Regions from separate parts of the Lelliottia sp. CFBP8978 genome, predicted to be linked through region 1. Evidence: predicted binding sites of a transcription regulator. Region 1 holds the regulator's gene; the other holds the start of a gene.
What was found. The regulator sigma-54, encoded in region 1, starts transcription at its own class of promoters, with help from an activator protein. The targets are predictions, from matches to a motif close to GTTGGCACANNTTTCGCTNT.
Positions count from the first base shown of each region.

Region 2: the regulator sigma-54 is predicted to act here: its motif matches at 2,416-2,435, upstream of norV (anaerobic nitric oxide reductase flavorubredoxin).

Region 1 is NZ_CM188253.1:3,899,500-3,907,713, reverse strand. It holds gene elbB (isoprenoid biosynthesis glyoxalase ElbB) at 1-359, shown strand, start outside; gene mtgA (monofunctional biosynthetic peptidoglycan transglycosylase) at 425-1,084, shown strand; gene npr (PTS phosphocarrier protein NPr) at 1,093-1,365, opposite strand; gene rapZ (RNase adapter RapZ) at 1,362-2,216, opposite strand; gene ptsN (PTS IIA-like nitrogen regulatory protein PtsN) at 2,262-2,753, opposite strand; gene hpf (ribosome hibernation promoting factor) at 2,836-3,123, opposite strand; gene rpoN (RNA polymerase factor sigma-54) at 3,146-4,579, opposite strand; gene lptB (LPS export ABC transporter ATP-binding protein) at 4,751-5,476, opposite strand; gene lptA (lipopolysaccharide ABC transporter substrate-binding protein LptA) at 5,483-6,037, opposite strand; gene lptC (LPS export ABC transporter periplasmic protein LptC) at 6,006-6,581, opposite strand; gene kdsC (3-deoxy-manno-octulosonate-8-phosphatase KdsC) at 6,578-7,144, opposite strand; gene kdsD (arabinose-5-phosphate isomerase KdsD) at 7,159-8,145, opposite strand; gene SOM82_RS18285 (calcium/sodium antiporter) at 8,159-8,214, opposite strand, start outside.
Region 2 is NZ_CM188253.1:3,381,834-3,390,047, reverse strand. It holds gene norW (NADH:flavorubredoxin reductase NorW) at 1-924, opposite strand, end outside; gene norV (anaerobic nitric oxide reductase flavorubredoxin) at 921-2,369, opposite strand; gene norR (nitric oxide reductase transcriptional regulator NorR) at 2,556-4,070, shown strand; gene gutQ (arabinose-5-phosphate isomerase GutQ) at 4,067-5,032, opposite strand; gene mltB (lytic murein transglycosylase B) at 5,236-6,336, shown strand; gene SOM82_RS15820 (metal ABC transporter ATP-binding protein) at 6,640-7,293, shown strand; gene SOM82_RS15815 (metal ABC transporter permease) at 7,290-8,150, shown strand; gene SOM82_RS15810 (metal ABC transporter substrate-binding protein) at 8,165-8,214, shown strand, end outside.

The DNA.
Region 1 (8,214 bases):
AAAATCTGAGCAGCTTTGCCAGCCTTGGCAGCGAGTGTCGGGTTGACCCGACGCTGAAAGATCTGGTTCAGCGTATGCACAGCGCGGGAAAACCGCTGGGCTTTATGTGCATTGCGCCCGCCATGCTCCCTAAAATCTTTGATTTTCCGCTGCGCCTGACCATCGGGACGGATATTGATACGGCAGAGGTGATCGAAGAGATGGGTGGCGAGCATGTGCCTTGCCCTGTGGATGATATCGTCGTGGATGAAGACAACAAAATTGTCACCACTCCTGCCTATATGCTGGCGCAAAACATCGCTGAAGCCGCGGCCGGAATCGAGAAGCTGGTTGATCGCGTGCTGGTGCTGACTCTGTGAGTAAGAAAAACGCGACGCCTGTCGCCTGGGCGAAGCGCATTTTGCTTCGCATCATTCTGGTGCTGATGGTTTTCTGGGGAGGCGGCATTGCGGTGTTTAGCATTCTCCCCGTACCATTTTCTGCGGTGATGGTGGAGCGGCAGATCGGCGCATGGTTGACCGGTAATTTCAGCTACGTGGCACATTCTGACTGGGTGAGCATGGATGAGATTTCACCGTGGATGGGGCTGGCGGTGATTGCCGCAGAAGATCAGAAATTCCCGGACCACTGGGGTTTTGACGTCACGGCGATTGAGAAAGCGCTGGCCCACAATGAACGCAACGAGAATCGCGTTCGCGGAGCGTCAACTCTTTCCCAGCAGACGGCAAAAAATCTTTTTTTGTGGGATGGACGAAGCTGGGTGAGAAAAGGGCTGGAAGCGGGCCTGACGTTAGGCATGGAGACGGTCTGGAGTAAAAAACGCATCCTGACGGTCTATCTGAATGTTGCTGAGTTTGGTGAGGGCGTGTTTGGTGTTGAGGCGGCAGCTCAGCGCTATTTCCATAAACCGGCCAGCCGTTTGACGCTTTCAGAAGCGGCACTGCTGGCGGCCGTATTACCCAACCCGATTCGGTTTAAAGCGGATGCGCCGTCTGGATATGTCCGCAGCCGCCAGGCGTGGATTATGCGCCAGATGCGCCAGCTTGGCGGGGAAGGATTTATGACGAGAAATAAATTGTATTAGATGAGGACTTAGTCCTCATCAAAGCCGGCATTAAACAGCGCGACGACCGCTTCCAGCGCTTCGACCTCTTGCGGACCCGTCGCTTCGACTTCAATCTGTCGGCCTTTGGCGGAATCCAGCATCAACAAAGCGATGACGCTATTGGCTTCGGCTTCGGTGCCTTCGTCGTTTCGCAGCAGCACTTCTGCATCAAATCCCTGCATCAGTTCAAACAGTTTCATCGCCGGGCGTGCGTGCATGCCCAGCTTGTTGGTGATTTCAACGGTATGTTTTACGGTCATGTTTTACGTTTTTCCAGCGTGCGATGACGAGACTGAACGTTTTTACCGCGTGAGCGGAAATAATCGGCCAGCTGTTCGGCAATATACACCGAACGATGTTTACCACCGGTACACCCAATCGCGACGGTCAGATAGCTGCGGTTGTTGGTTTCCAGCATAGGTAACCATAGCTCAAGGTAGCTTCGCGTCTGGTAAATAAAATTGTGAACTTCTGTGTGTCTGTCGAGGAATGCGGCGACGGGCTTGTCCAGACCGGTCATTGGACGCAGTTTCGGGTCCCAGTGCGGATTGGGCAGGAAGCGCACGTCGAAAACATAATCCGCATCAATCGGAATACCGTGTTTGAAACCAAAGGATTCGAACACCATGGTCAGCTCGCGCTCGCGTTTACCCAGCAGGCGTGTGCGCAGCATTTCTGCCAGTTCATGAACGGACATTTCGGAGGTATCGACGATCAAATCCGCACGGGAACGCAGCGGTTCCAGCAAATCGCTCTCTTCATCGATGGCGCTCTCCAGCGATAAATTCTTGCTGGAAAGAGGGTGCAGACGACGGGTATCGCTGTAGCGGCGGATCAGGGTATTGCGATCGGCATCAAGGAACAGCAGCTGAGGCGTAAAGGTCTCAGGCAGACTGTTCATCGCCTGTTCAAAGATCTCCGGGGATTCCGGCATGTTGCGCACGTCGATACTTACCGCAGCAGAAATTTGCCTGTCGGCCAGCGTACGCGCCAGGTCGGGCAGCAGTACCACCGGAAGGTTATCTACGCAGTAAAATCCCATATCTTCGAGCGCCCGGAGAGCAACGGATTTTCCCGAACCCGAACGACCGCTGACGATCATCAGCACCATGTTCCGTTTCTCCTCACGACGACAGATGTGAAGGCTATCTCCTGGTTACGCATCATCGTGATGGCCTTCCGCTTCGGTGATAATTTGATACAGCTCCTCATCACTTTGGGCTGCGCGCAGGCGGCGGCAAATCGTTTTATCCGCCAGACGTTTAGCGACCAGCGAAAGCGTATGCAAATGGGTTTTCGTCTGGTCAGCGGGCACCAGCAGAGCAAACAGCAGATCCACAGGCTGATTATCAATCGCATCAAAGGCGATAGGCGTTTCGAGCTGCACGAAAACACCAACGGCACGTAAGGTGTCTTCTTCCAGTTTGCCATGCGGAATGGCAATGCCGTTGCCGATACCGGTACTGCCCATTTTTTCGCGGGTCAGAATCGCTTCAAACACCACCTGGGGCGGCAGGCCTAACTGTTTTGCGGCCAGTTCACTGATGATTTCCAGAGCACGTTTTTTGCTCTGACAGTGAACGCCACTGCGGGTACATTCCTGGTTAAGGACATTACTCAATTGAAGAGCCGAATCGTTGTTCATCATAATTTCACCTAAGCGCTAACCGTACAAATGGCCTGTTGTGTTTCACAACAGGCCGTCCTGCACCCGTTAACTGCCCGGACAATTAGTGTTGTTTCAGTTTATCTTTATGTTTATTAAGCTGTCGTGCCAGCTTGTCAATCAAGCCGTCGATAGCCGCGTACATGTCTTGCCCTTCCGCACTGGCATGGATTTCACCCCCGTTGATGTGCAGGGTTGCGTCCGAGATATGAGTCACTTTCTCCACTTTTAACACAATGTAGACCTGATTGATCCTCTCGAAATATTGCTCCAGCTTAGCGAATTTTGTATTCACAAAATCGCGTAACGCTTCGGTGATTTCGACGTTGTGTCCTGTGATGTTGAGCTGCATAGTGTCTTCCTTATCGGTTGTGTCAAACCAGTTGTTTACGCTGGTTAGACGGCGGAATGGATAAAGACTCTCGATACTTCGCAACAGTACGACGTGCCACCATAATACCCTGGTCGGACAGCATGGTGGTTAACTTACTGTCACTCAGTGGCTTCGCGGGATTTTCCGCGGCGATCAACTTCTTCACCAGTGCGCGGATCGCCGTTGACGAGGCTTCGCCGCCGCCCTCGGTATTCACATGGCTGGAGAAGAAATACTTAAGCTCAAAAATACCGCGCGGACTGTGCAGATACTTCTGCGTGGTCACGCGGGAGATAGTGGATTCATGCATCTCGACGGCCTGGGCAATATCGGCCAGCACCATCGGTTTCATAAACTCGTCACCTTTTTCAAAAAAGGCCTGCTGCTGCTCAACAATGCAGCGGCTGACGCGCAGTAATGTATCATTGCGGCTCTCCAGGCTTTTTATCAGCCATCGCGCTTCCTGAAGATTGCTACGAATATACTGGTTGTCGGAATCATTGCGCACACTGGTGCACATAGAGGCGTATTGCTGATTGATTTGCAGGCGGGGAATGCTGTCGGAATTGAGCTCAACGCTCCAGCGGCCGTTATGCTTTCTCACCAATACGTCAGGAATAACGTATTCGGGTTCGCTGGTCTGGATCGATTGCCCAGGGCGCGGATCGAGCGATTGAATCAGATTGACCGCTTCTTTCAGCACATCTTCTTTGAGCCGGGTCACGCGCATTAGCGTTCGGAAATCGTGGTTCGCCAGCAGATCGAGGTGATCGCTAATGATCAAGCGTGCTTCATCGATCCAGGGAGTCTCTTTCGCGAATTGCGAAAGCTGGATCAGCAGGCAGTCGCGCAGATCTTTCGCCGCAACGCCAACAGGATCAAAGCGCTGAATGCGTTTAAGTACGGCTTCTATTTCATCAAGATCGACTTCGCCATCACCGATGCTTTCGAGGATATCGTCCAGCGATACGGTCAAATAGCCGGTGTCGTCAACCGCATCGACAATCGAGGTTGCGATCGCGCGATCGGTTTCGGTAAAAGGCGTCAGCTCTACCTGCCACATCAGGTAATCCTGAAGCGACTGCGTGGTTTCACCCTGATAAACCGGTAACTCGTCATCCTGATAGTCGGCACGCGTCCCGGACGGCGTTCCGGCGGTGTAGATTTCATCCCAGCTGGCATCTAACGGCAGCTCATCCGGCATCTCTTTTTGTTCAAGAGCGTCAGCCGTATCGAGCGCTTCAGTATCCTGTTTTTCCTGGGTATCTACCTCGTCATGAAGATCGGTTTGCTCCAGCAGCGGGTTGCTATCCAGGGCTTGCTGGAGTTCCTGCTGGAGTTCTAACGTGGACAGTTGCAACAGACGAATCGCCTGTTGTAGCTGTGGCGTCATTGCCAACTGCTGGCTGAGCCTTAATTGCAAACCTTGCTTCATGTTCAGAGCGTTTTTCTCCGGTTATACCCGTCATACTTCAAACTGCATGTGCGGTGACTGCGCTCACTCATCCCAGCCACTTACTGAGGTAAGCTCCAGGGACTCACTTATTTGCCGTCTGCCTGCCGCTCGACTTATTCAAAGTATATGCGTGACTTAACCTCTACCCTATCAGAGTCTGAAGTCTTCCCCAAGGTACACGCGCTTCACTTGCTCATCTTCAAGGATTTGCTGTGGGGTTCCGTGGGCGATTAAATGGCCCTGGCTGACGATATAAGCGCGTTCGCAGACGGCCAGTGTTTCACGCACGTTGTGGTCCGTGATGAGGACACCGAGGCCGCTGTCGCGCAGATGCTCGATAATACGTTTGATGTCGATAACAGAAATCGGGTCGACGCCTGCAAATGGCTCATCCAGAAGAATAAATTTCGGATTTGCTGCAAGAGCGCGGGCGATCTCTACGCGGCGGCGTTCACCACCGGAAAGCGACTGGCCCATGCTGTCGCGCAGATGCTCAATATGGAACTCTTCCATCAGCTCATTAGCACGATCCTGGCGCTGTTCGGCGGTCAAATCGTCACGGATTTGCAGAACAGCCATCAGATTGTCGAACACGCTCAGGCGGCGGAAAATAGAGGCTTCCTGCGGCAGGTAGCCAATTCCACGACGCGCGCGGGCGTGCAGCGGCAGAATACTGATGTCTTCGTCATCAATGATAATGTTACCGGCATCGCGCGCGACAATCCCGACCACCATGTAGAAGGTGGTTGTTTTGCCCGCGCCGTTAGGACCCAACAGGCCAACGATTTCGCCGGATTTGACGGTCAGACTGACATCTTCCACTACGCGACGGCCTTTGTAGGCTTTGGCGAGGTTCTTTGCAGTTAATGTTGCCATAACGAATTAGTTACTCTTTTTCTGTGCCGGAGCCTGGTCTTTGCCTTTGTCCTGCAGCTGAGACGGAACCAGAACGGTGGTGACGCGCTTGCCTTTCTCGCTGGAAGCCTGCATTTTTTGCTCTTTCACCAGGTAAGTGATTTTGTCACCGGTGATGTTGCTGTCCAGCTGCTCCAGATAGGCATTGCCGGTCAGAATGACCAGATCCTTCGCCAGTTCATAGTGCATATGAGACGCACGGCCTTTCACTGGCTTACCGTTGTCCTGCATCTGGTAGAAGGTGGCAGGATTGCCGTAGCCATCAATGATCTCTTTGCCTTGCTCGCCGCCCGGACGGGTGACAACCACTTTGTCGGCATTGATTTTGATTGTGCCCTGAGTCATCACAACATTGCCCGTGAAGGTCACAACGTTGCCCTGCATATCAAGCGACTGAGTATCAGATTCGATATGAATGGGCTGCTCAGTATCGCCCGTCACAGCAAGCGCAGGGAGACTGGCGGCCAGCAGCGCGCTGGCGATGATAAAATTAAGGCTGAGTTTGTTTGTTTTGAATTTCATAGGAGGTTCTAACCTTTTCAATCAGCTCGGCGTTTTTGCTGCGTAAGTTTCCGCGCATTCTCAGACCGCTGGAATTAAATGTTGTCCCGTATAACGTGACCAGATCTTGTGAAGTGACATCCTGGGTGACCAGGTTGATCTGGGCATTATCCGTCGTAATTTTGCGCAGTTGAGAGTCAGCGGTCAGAGCGTTGACTTCAACATGACCATACAGATAAAGCATACGGTCATTCGTCAATTTTGCTCTGTCAGATTTAATCGACCACGTCGGCACTTTGTTGGTATCAAATGTGGTCATGACCGGCTGAGTAAACCACGAGATACCTTCCTCGGAAAAATATTCAACATGCTGGGCGATCAGGCGATAATTCAGGGCACCTTCCGGGCTGTAAACCACCGTGTCGCTGTGATCGCTCTTGTATGTTGGATCGCTCGCATTGGTCACATCGGCTGGCGCGTCGTCCTGGTCTGCGAGATTCACACCAATCAGCACCAGTACGGCCAGTGAAAGCAGAATGATAACCCAACGTCTGGTTTTACTCATATCGATTGCCCTTTGGCCTCATCAAGCTTGCCCTGCGCCAGCAATAACAGGTCGCACACCTCACGCACGGCACCGCGGCCACCGTTGATCCGGGTGACATAGTCAGCGCGCGGGATCAGCAGCGGATGCGCATCGGCAACGGCGATACTCAACCCCACCTCTGCCATAACCGGCCAGTCAATAAGATCGTCGCCAACATAGGCAACATTTTCAGGGGAAATAGCCAGTTTCGCCAGTAAATCCCGGAAGGCCACTCGTTTGTCTGATTGGCCCTGATAAAGATGGGTAATACCCAACGTCGCACAGCGATCTTCTACCAGTTTAGCCTTACGTCCGGTGATGATTGCCACTTCGATGCCTGAAGTGAGCGCACAACGAATGCCATAGCCGTCGCGTACGTTAAACGCTTTCAGCTCTTCGCCATTGTTGCCCATAAAAATCAAACCATCGGACAGTACACCGTCGACGTCCAAAATCAGCAGACGAACGTTTTCCGCCTGCGCCATTATTTGCGTGCTTACCGGACCATAACAGGTTGCAAGGGATGCACCCGCATTACTCATTGTCTTATCCTTCATTACACTACGCCTGCGCGCAGGAGATCATGCATATGTACCACACCCAGCAGTTGGTCGCCATCTGCAACCATGGCCGAGGTAATATGACGGGACTGCATCAGGTTTAAAACTTCCACCGCCAGCGTACCCGGACGCACCCGGATCCCGCCTGGCGTCATGACGTCAGCAATACCTAAATGGCGTACGTCAACGCCCATATCAAATACGCGGCGTAAATCACCGTCGGTGAATATGCCTTCGATCTTCATCTGTTCGTCGCAAATCACCGTCATGCCGAGATTTTTACGAGTGATTTCCAGCAAGGCATCCCGCAGTGAGGCCTCTTTGCTGACGTGGGGAATTTCCTCCCCGGTGTGCATTATATCGTTAACCCGCAGTAACAGTTTACGTCCCAACGCACCGCCTGGGTGTGAAAGGGCGAAATCTTCCGGGGTAAAACCGCGGGCTTCAAGCAGCGCAACGGCCAGGGCATCACCCATGACCAGCGCAGCAGTGGTGCTGGAGGTCGGTGCCAGGCCAAGCGGGCAAGCCTCTTTTGGCACTTTCACGCACAAATGAATATCGGCCGCCCGGGCCATGCTGCTTTCCGGGCGACTGGTCATGCATATGAGCTGAACCTGTAGCCGCTTCAGCACGGGGATGAGGGCCAGGATCTCGTTGGACTCACCGGAGTTGGAGAGTGCAATAACGACATCCTGCGGCGTCACCATCCCCAGGTCGCCATGAGCGGCTTCACCCGGATGGACAAAAAATGATGGGGTTCCGGTGCTGGCGAAAGTCGCGGCCATTTTACGGCCAATGTGACCCGATTTCCCCATGCCCATCACCACAACTTTGCCCGCGCAAGAGAATATTTTCGCACACGCCTGGCTAAAATCCTGATTAATGTATTGATCTAACTGCGCCAGACCTTCACGTTCAATCTCCAGAACTTCTTTGCCTGCTTTCTGAAAGTCAAAATCCGGCTGCAATTCTAATGGCGACATAATGCGTTTCCGATTACCCAGAGAGAAGAGGCGATAGCCAGTAAAGCATCGCCATCCATACGATAAATC
Region 2 (8,214 bases), 520 kb from region 1:
CAGCTTCAGCGGCGCGCTGGCACCGAGCAGATTTTTAGCCAGATACATGGCGCTCAGCTGGATAGGTTGCAGGAACGGCAGGACCTGGCCGTTAATTTCTGCGCAGTCACCCAGAGCAAAAATATCGGGCTGCGTGGTTTGCAGATAGCTGTCCACTTTCACACCCCGCTGGGTTTCAGCCCCGGCGCGATGCGCCAGCGTCGTTTCCGGGCGCAGACCTGTTGCAGCGACAACCACATCTACCTCAACACAACGATTGCGATCGAGCATGGCGCAGATGCTGTTACCCATTTTCGTCAGACTCTGCAGCTGCGATTTCAGCACCAGATGAACGCCCATATCCGTCAGGCGATGCTGTAAGCGACTGCTTACTTCTGCCGGCATTAAGGCAGAGAGCAGACTGGCGGCGTGATCGACCAGCGTTACTGATTTTCCGGCGCGGCAGAAATCCATTGCCAGCTCGGTGCCAATCAATCCGCCCCCGACGATCATGACCCGCTGCGCATCGCGCAGCGTGGTTTCACTGGCCTGATACTCTTGCTGGCTGTTCAGGGTCAGCATCAGTTCACGGCCTTCAACCGGCGGCACAAACGCTGAAGCCCCCGTTGCCAGTACCAGCTTATCGTACTGCCATGTTTTATCTTTACTTTTTACGACATGCGCACTGGCGTCGATATCCGTGATCCAGGTATGCGGAAACAGGCGCAGATGATATTGTTCAGCAAATTCCCCCGCTGTCTGGCGGGTGAGATCGCCGGCGCGCTGATTCTGGCTTATAACATGGCTTAAGTCCGGTTTGTTGTACTCGTCCATGCTGTCAGCGGCGATGAGCGTTAGCGGAACCGTCGTATCTTGTTTGCGGATATTTTTGACCAGCTGGCGGGCGGCAAAGCCCGAGCCGATGATGACAATACCGTGGCTCATTTTGCCTCCGATGCCAGTTCGTCGAACACGTCTTTACCAAGTGAACATTCCGGGCAGAGGAAATTATCTGGTACTTCACTCCACGGCGTGCCGGGTGCGACGTCCTGCAGCGGTTCGCCGAGTTCGGGATCGTAGATCCACTGGCAAACGCTGCACTGCATGCAAGGACCCAGATCGGCTGTGGCAACGGTGGCGCTAGCCGCGGCTTCTGGCTGCGCTGTTTCGCTGACTGCGGCTTGCGGAAGCGGAGCGAGCGCCCACTGACGAGCGATATCACGGCCATGCTGGCGGCAGATTTCCAGTGCGTCGATATCCGGACGCCATTTCGCCTTCAGGCTCAACGACATTTCGAAACCGGCATCCTGCAGTCGGGTGGAGAGACGGTCCACTGCGCCACCGCTCCAGCCATGCGAACCAAAGGCGCTGGCGCGTTTGTTACGGAAGCGCAGGCCGGTCATCTCTTCGACCAGACCGGCAATCTTCGGCATCATCACGTTGTTCATCGTGGAGGTCCCCACCAGCACACCTTTGGAGCGGAAGACGTTGGTCAGAATTTCGTTTTTATCACTGCGCGCCACGTTGAAGATTTTCACCGCCACGTTCGGGTCAACTTCGTTGATGCCTTGGGCAATTGCATCGGCCATCATGCGGGTGTTGTTGGACATGGTGTCATAGAACAGCGTGATGCGATCTTCCTGATAATCCGCCGCCCATTTCAGATACAGCTCAACGATTTGGGTTGGGTTTTCGCGCCATACCACACCGTGAGAGGTGGCAATCATATCGACCGGCAGGTTGAAGCCGAGGATCTCTGTGATTTTTGGCGTCACCAGGCGGCTGAACGGCGTCAGGATATTGGCGTAGTAGCGTTGGCACTGTTCGAACAGCTCAGTTTGATCGACTTCGTCGTTGAACAGACGTTCGTCGCAGTAGTGCTGGCCAAAGGCGTCGTTACTGAACAGCACCGCATCGCCAGTCATGTAAGTCATCATGCTGTCCGGCCAGTGCAGCATCGGCGTTTCTACGAAGATCAGCTGTTTGCCGTTACCGATATCCAGCGAGTCACCGGTTTTTACGGTGTGGAAATTCCATTCAGGATGGTGATGGTGACCGTTAATGGAGTCGATAGCGTTAGTGGTGCAGTAAATCGGGGTATCCGGAATATGCGACATCAGTTCGGTCAGTGCGCCGGCATGATCTTCTTCCGCATGGTTAATAATGATGTAATCAATATCCGCCAGATCGATTTCGCTGCGCAGGTTCTGCACGAACTCACGGCTGAATTTATGATCGACGGTATCGATCAGCACATTTTTGCCTTCACGGATGAGATAGCTGTTATAGCTGCTGCCGCGCAGCGTTTTATATTCGGTGCCGTGAAAGTCACGCACTTCCCAGTCACGTTGGCCAACCCAATGAATGTTATTTTTAACCAGAATAGACATAGCAACCTCTAATGAACACGGTGTTTTAAAAAAAGATGTTTTTGCTATATCAAGTTACGTGCCAACTTTTAAATTATTGATTTTATGTATATTTAAAAATATTCACCCAAAATGAGTAGTCAATATGACTGTACTGTTTGTTGTCAATATGACATTGTGTATTGTCAAAATGACAGTGAGGCGAACATGAGTTTTTCCGTAGACGTGCTGGCGAAGATTGCCATTGAGTTACAGACCGGTATCGGCCATCAGGATCGTTTCCAGCGGCTGATCTCCACGCTGCGCCATGTGCTGGATTGCGATGCGTCAGCGCTGCTGCGCTACGAAGGGCGACAATTTATTCCGCTGGCGATCGACGGGCTGGCTCAGGATGTCCTGGGGCGGCGGTTTACGCTGGAGGGGCATCCGCGCCTCGAAACGATTGCCCGTGCGGGAGACGTCGTCCGTTTCCCGGCCGACAGCGATTTGCCCGACCCCTATGATGGTTTGATTCCGGGGCAAGAGAGCCTGAAAGTGCACGCCTGTATTGGCCTGCCGCTATTTGCCGGACAAAACCTGATTGGCGCGCTGACGCTCGACGGCCTGTTGCCCGATCAGTTCGATACCTTTAGCGATGAAGAGTTACGCCTGATTGCTGCGCTGGCTTCCGGCGCGCTAAATAACGCGTTGCTGATTGAGCAACTTGAAAGCCAGAATATTTTGCCGGGCACGCCTACTGCCTTTGAGCAGGTGGCGCACACGGAAATGATCGGCCTGTCGCCGGGAATGGCGCAGCTGAAAAAAGAGATCGAGATCGTTGCGGCTTCCGACCTTAACGTTTTAATCAGCGGCGAAACGGGCACCGGAAAAGAGCTGGTGGCGAAGGCCATTCATGAAGGCTCGCCGCGCGCCGTGAATCCGCTGGTGTATCTGAACTGCGCCGCGCTGCCGGAGAGCGTGGCAGAAAGCGAATTGTTCGGGCATGTCAAAGGGGCGTTTACGGGGGCGATCAGCAACCGTAGCGGTAAGTTTGAAATGGCCGATAACGGCACGCTGTTCCTTGATGAAATTGGCGAGCTGTCGCTGGCGTTACAGGCCAAGCTGCTGCGCGTACTGCAGTACGGCGATATTCAGCGAGTGGGTGATGACCGCAACCTGCGGGTCGATGTCCGCGTGCTGGCGGCCACGAACCGCGATCTGCGCGAGGAGGTGCTGGCCGGGAATTTCCGCGCCGACCTGTTCCATCGTTTAAGCGTGTTTCCGCTCTCCGTACCGCCGCTGCGTGAGCGTGGTGAAGATGTTGTGCTGCTGGCGGGCTATTTCTGCGAACAGTGCCGGCTCAAGATGGGATTATCGCGCGTGGTCCTTAGCCCAGGGGCCCGTCATCATCTGCTCAGTTACGGCTGGCCGGGAAATGTGCGCGAGCTGGAACATGCGATTCACCGCGCGGTGGTCCTGGCGCGCGCGGCGCGAACCGGTGATGAAGTGGTGATCCATGCGCGTCATTTTGCACTGCATGACGATGCGCCAGCGGTAGTGACCCGGCAAGCGCCTGCAATCGCCAACGAAAACCTGCGTGAAGCAACGGAAGCATTTCAACGGCAGATGATTACCCGCGCGCTGGAACACCATAACGGCAGCTGGGCGGCGTGTGCGCGGGCGCTGGAGACAGACGTCGCCAACCTGCACCGGCTGGCGAAGCGTCTGGGTCTGAAGGGCTAGATAATGCCGGCCTGGTAAAAATCCTGCAGGTTGATAGCGCCGCAAAGCTTACCGCTGTTGTCCACTACCGGAGCGGCGGTGATTTTGCGTTTCATCAGCACCTCTTTGGCTTCAATGGCGCGGCTGTCGGCGTTGAGCGTCAGGCCGCCAGTGGTCATGGCCTCACTGACAATGGCTTCGAGCTTGCCGCCGCCAACCAGCCAGCGGCGCAGGTCGCCGTCGGTAAAGACCCCTTTCACCAGGCCCTTATCATCACACACGGCGACCAGTCCTAACCCGGTACGGCTCAGTTCGAGCATGGCGTCCATGACGCTGGTATCGAGTTTCACCTGCGGAATGGCATCATCAGTGCGCATCAGGTGATGCACTTTATTGAGCAGACGCGCGCCCAGCGCACCCGCCGGATGAGAACGGGCAAAGTCCTCTTCGTTAAAGCCGCGTGCCTGCATGACGGCCATCGCCAGCGCATCGCCCATCATCAGGGTGTTGACGGTGCTGGAAGTGGGGGCGAGATGCATCGGACAGGCTTCGCGCTCGACTGAAATATCCAGCGTGGCTTTGGCTGCCAGCGCAAGTGGCGAACGGGATTTGCCGGTCATCGCCAGCAGGGCGACCGATTTTTCCTGCAGGCGCGGAATAATTAAATCCAGTTCTTTTGCCGAGCCAGAATAGGAGATAAACAGCATGACATCGCGGCTTTCAATCATCCCCAGATCGCCGTGCAGGGCTTCTGCCGGGTGAACGAAGAATGCCGGGGTACCGGTGCTGGCAAGCGTGGCGGCAATTTTTTTACCGATATGACCGGACTTGCCGATACCGGCAACAATGACTTTGCCTTCGCACTGGATAATCGTATTCGCCGCACGAACAAAATCCTCGCCCAGTCTTTCCGGCAGGCGGCTGGCTTCCTGCAGCTCCAGCAATAATGTCTGACGGCCTGTGTTTAGCAGAAAATCACTCATCTTTATCTCCGGTTATGATTCCTTTCTCTTCTGGTCATGGCAGAACAACAGAAGGGTGAATTCGCCCATGATAGTGCATTCTGTTACTCCTCATCATGAGGAATGATGAAAGATTTTGCTTACGGCCACAGAACCGCTTCCTTGAGGTGTCGGGGATGCTTTACCATACTTGCCACTTATCGAATTCGTTAAATGGATGTCTCATGGTCAAGCGTCGTTATGCAGCGCTCTTACCCGCGCTGATTATGCTTGCTGCCTGCAGCAGCAAACCGAAAACAGAGGAAGTTCAACAGACGGCTGGTGCGCCTTCCGGCGGTTTTCTGCTGGAGCCGCAGCACAATGTGATGCAAATGGGAGGCGATTTCGCTAACAACCCCGCTGCTGAACAGTTCATTGATAAGATGGTGAGCAAGCATGGTTTTAACAGGCAGCAGTTGCAGGAGATTTTGTCGCAGGCAAAACGGCTGGATTACGTGTTGCGTCTGATGGACAGACAGGCGCCTACCGCACAGGCGCCGACGGGGCCAAACGGCGCATGGCTCCGCTATCGCAAACAGTTTATCACCCCTGATAACGTGCAAAATGGTGTGGCGTTCTGGAATCAGTATGAAGATGCGTTAACGCGTGCATGGCAGGTTTACGGCGTGCCGCCGGAAATTATTGTCGGCATCATCGGCGTGGAAACCCGCTGGGGCCGCGTAATGGGTAAAACGCGTATTCTTGATGCGCTGGCGACGCTCTCCTTCAACTATCCCCGCCGTGCGGAATATTTTTCGTCCGAGCTGGAAACCTTCCTGCTGATGGCGCGTAACGAGCAGGACGATCCTCTTGATCTGAAAGGCTCTTTTGCAGGCGCAATGGGCTACGGCCAGTTTATGCCGTCCTCGTATAAAGAGTATGCCGTAGACTTTAATGGCGACGGCCACGTTAACCTGTGGGATCCGGTGGACGCGATCGGCAGCGTCGCGAATTACTTCAAGGCGCACGGCTGGGTGAAAGGCGATCCGGTAGCGGTGCAGGCGAACGGGCAGGCACCAGGGCTGGCAAATGGCTTTAAAACCAATTACAGCGTTTCGCAGCTCGCGGCGGCAGGATTAACGCCGATGCAGCCGCTGGGCAACCATCAAACGGCCAGCCTGTTGCGACTAGATATCGGCACAGGTTATCAATACTGGTATGGTCTGCCGAATTTCTACACCATCACTCGCTATAACCACAGTACGCACTATGCGATGGCGGTATGGCAGCTCGGCCAGGCAGTCGCGCTGGCTCGCGTCCCTGCGGCTTCGCCGTTTAGTCAGTAGCCTCATTTCAGCCGGGGAAGCCCATTTGCCTCCCGGCAAAAAACCATTCAGTGGGCTAATGCCTTCATACCAGCCCTCTTCGACACGGAGAGGGCTATCGCTGCTGTAACATTTTGCCACACTCCTCTCAACGCCCTGCATTTACATCGTCGTCTCGTTTTATTATTGTTACGTTATAACATTTATTGATGGTGTGATAATGCCTTTCTCCTTTCTCTCTCTTTCTGCGCTCGCGCGTTTGCTGCTGGCCGTAGCGCTTATCTTGCTAATGAGTGTTGCCGTGCACTGGGCGGTAATTCTTCCATGATCGAACTGCAAAATCTGGTGGCGGGGTATGACCGCCAGCCTGTGACTCAGGCGCTTAACGGCGTGATTGAGCGCGGCAGTATGACGGCGATTATCGGGGCGAATGGCTGCGGAAAATCGACCTTACTCAAAACGCTGGCGGGTTTTATTCCTCCGGTTAGCGGTGAGTTTCACTGGCGCGAAAAGCGCCCGGTAATCGGCTGGCTGGCGCAACGCCATGAGCTGGAGGCGCAATTTCCCCTTACCGTTGGAGACGTGGTGAGTATGGGCTGCTGGCCTGCTATCTCGCTGCTGGCGTCTTATCGACGAGAAACACGCCAGCGCATTGCCGCTGCGCTCGAGCGCGTTGGGCTGGAGGCGATGGCCGCCTCCACGATTGATGAGCTTTCGGGTGGCCAGTTTCAGCGCATGCTGTTTGCCAGAGTGTTAGTGCAAAACGCCCCGCTGGTGATGCTGGATGAGCCCTTTACCGGTGTGGACGAAGCGACCTGCAACGTGCTGATGTCCCTGATGCTAGAGATGTATCAGCAGGGGCAGACCGTGCTGGCGGTATTACATGACAGCGAACGCGTGTCGCGTCACTTCCCGCAAACCCTGCGGCTTGATGGCGATCGGTCACACTGGCATCACGAGCGGGTGAGGGTGGCATGATCTGGCATCTCTTTTTTCAACCGTTTATTGAATACGGCTTTATGCGCCGTGCGCTGGTCGTGTGCCTCGCGCTCTCGGTGAGCACGACCGCGCTGGGTGTCTTTTTGCTACTGCGTCGCATGAGTCTGATGGGCGATGCGTTGTCGCATGCCATTTTGCCCGGCGTTGCCGTGGGATATCTGCTGAGCGGGATGTCACTTCTGGCGATGAGTATTGGCGGGTTTATCGCCGGAATTGTTGTCGCACTGGTGGCCGGGCTGGTCAGTCGGCGGACTCCGCTGAAAGAGGATGCCAGCTTCGCGGGACTCTACCTGGGATCGCTGGCACTGGGCGTCACGCTGGTATCGCTGCGCGGGTCGAGCGTTGACCTGCTGCATCTGCTTTTTGGCTCGATTCTGGCGGTGGATAACGACGCCGCGCTGTTTGTGGCAGGCGTATGTGCATTAACCGTGGTGATGCTTGCGCTGTTCTACAGAGGGCTGGTCACTGAAGCGTTTGATACTGCGTGGTTACAGGTCAATGCGCGTTGGCTCCCCGGACTGCTGCACGGGCTCTTCCTTTCGCTCCTGGTGCTTAACCTGGTCGCCGGATTTCAGGTGCTCGGCACTCTGATGGCGGTGGGGTTGATGATGCTGCCTGCTGTGGCAGCACGATGCTGGATGCGCACCCTGCCGGGATTGCTCCTTATGGCCGGACTGAGCGGCATTCTGTGCGCCTGGCTTGGTTTGAGTTTGTCGTGGACGGCAAGCCTACCTGCCGGGCCATCCATTGTTCTCACCGCCAGCGTCTGGTTCTTTTTTTCAGTTTTATTTGGCACGCGTAGCAGGCTGGCTGGCAGTCTGCGCGCGCTTTTTTAACGCAAGGGGAAACGATGAAACATACCGGGGTAGTGATTGCGCTTGTGCTGGGAGTCATGTCGCA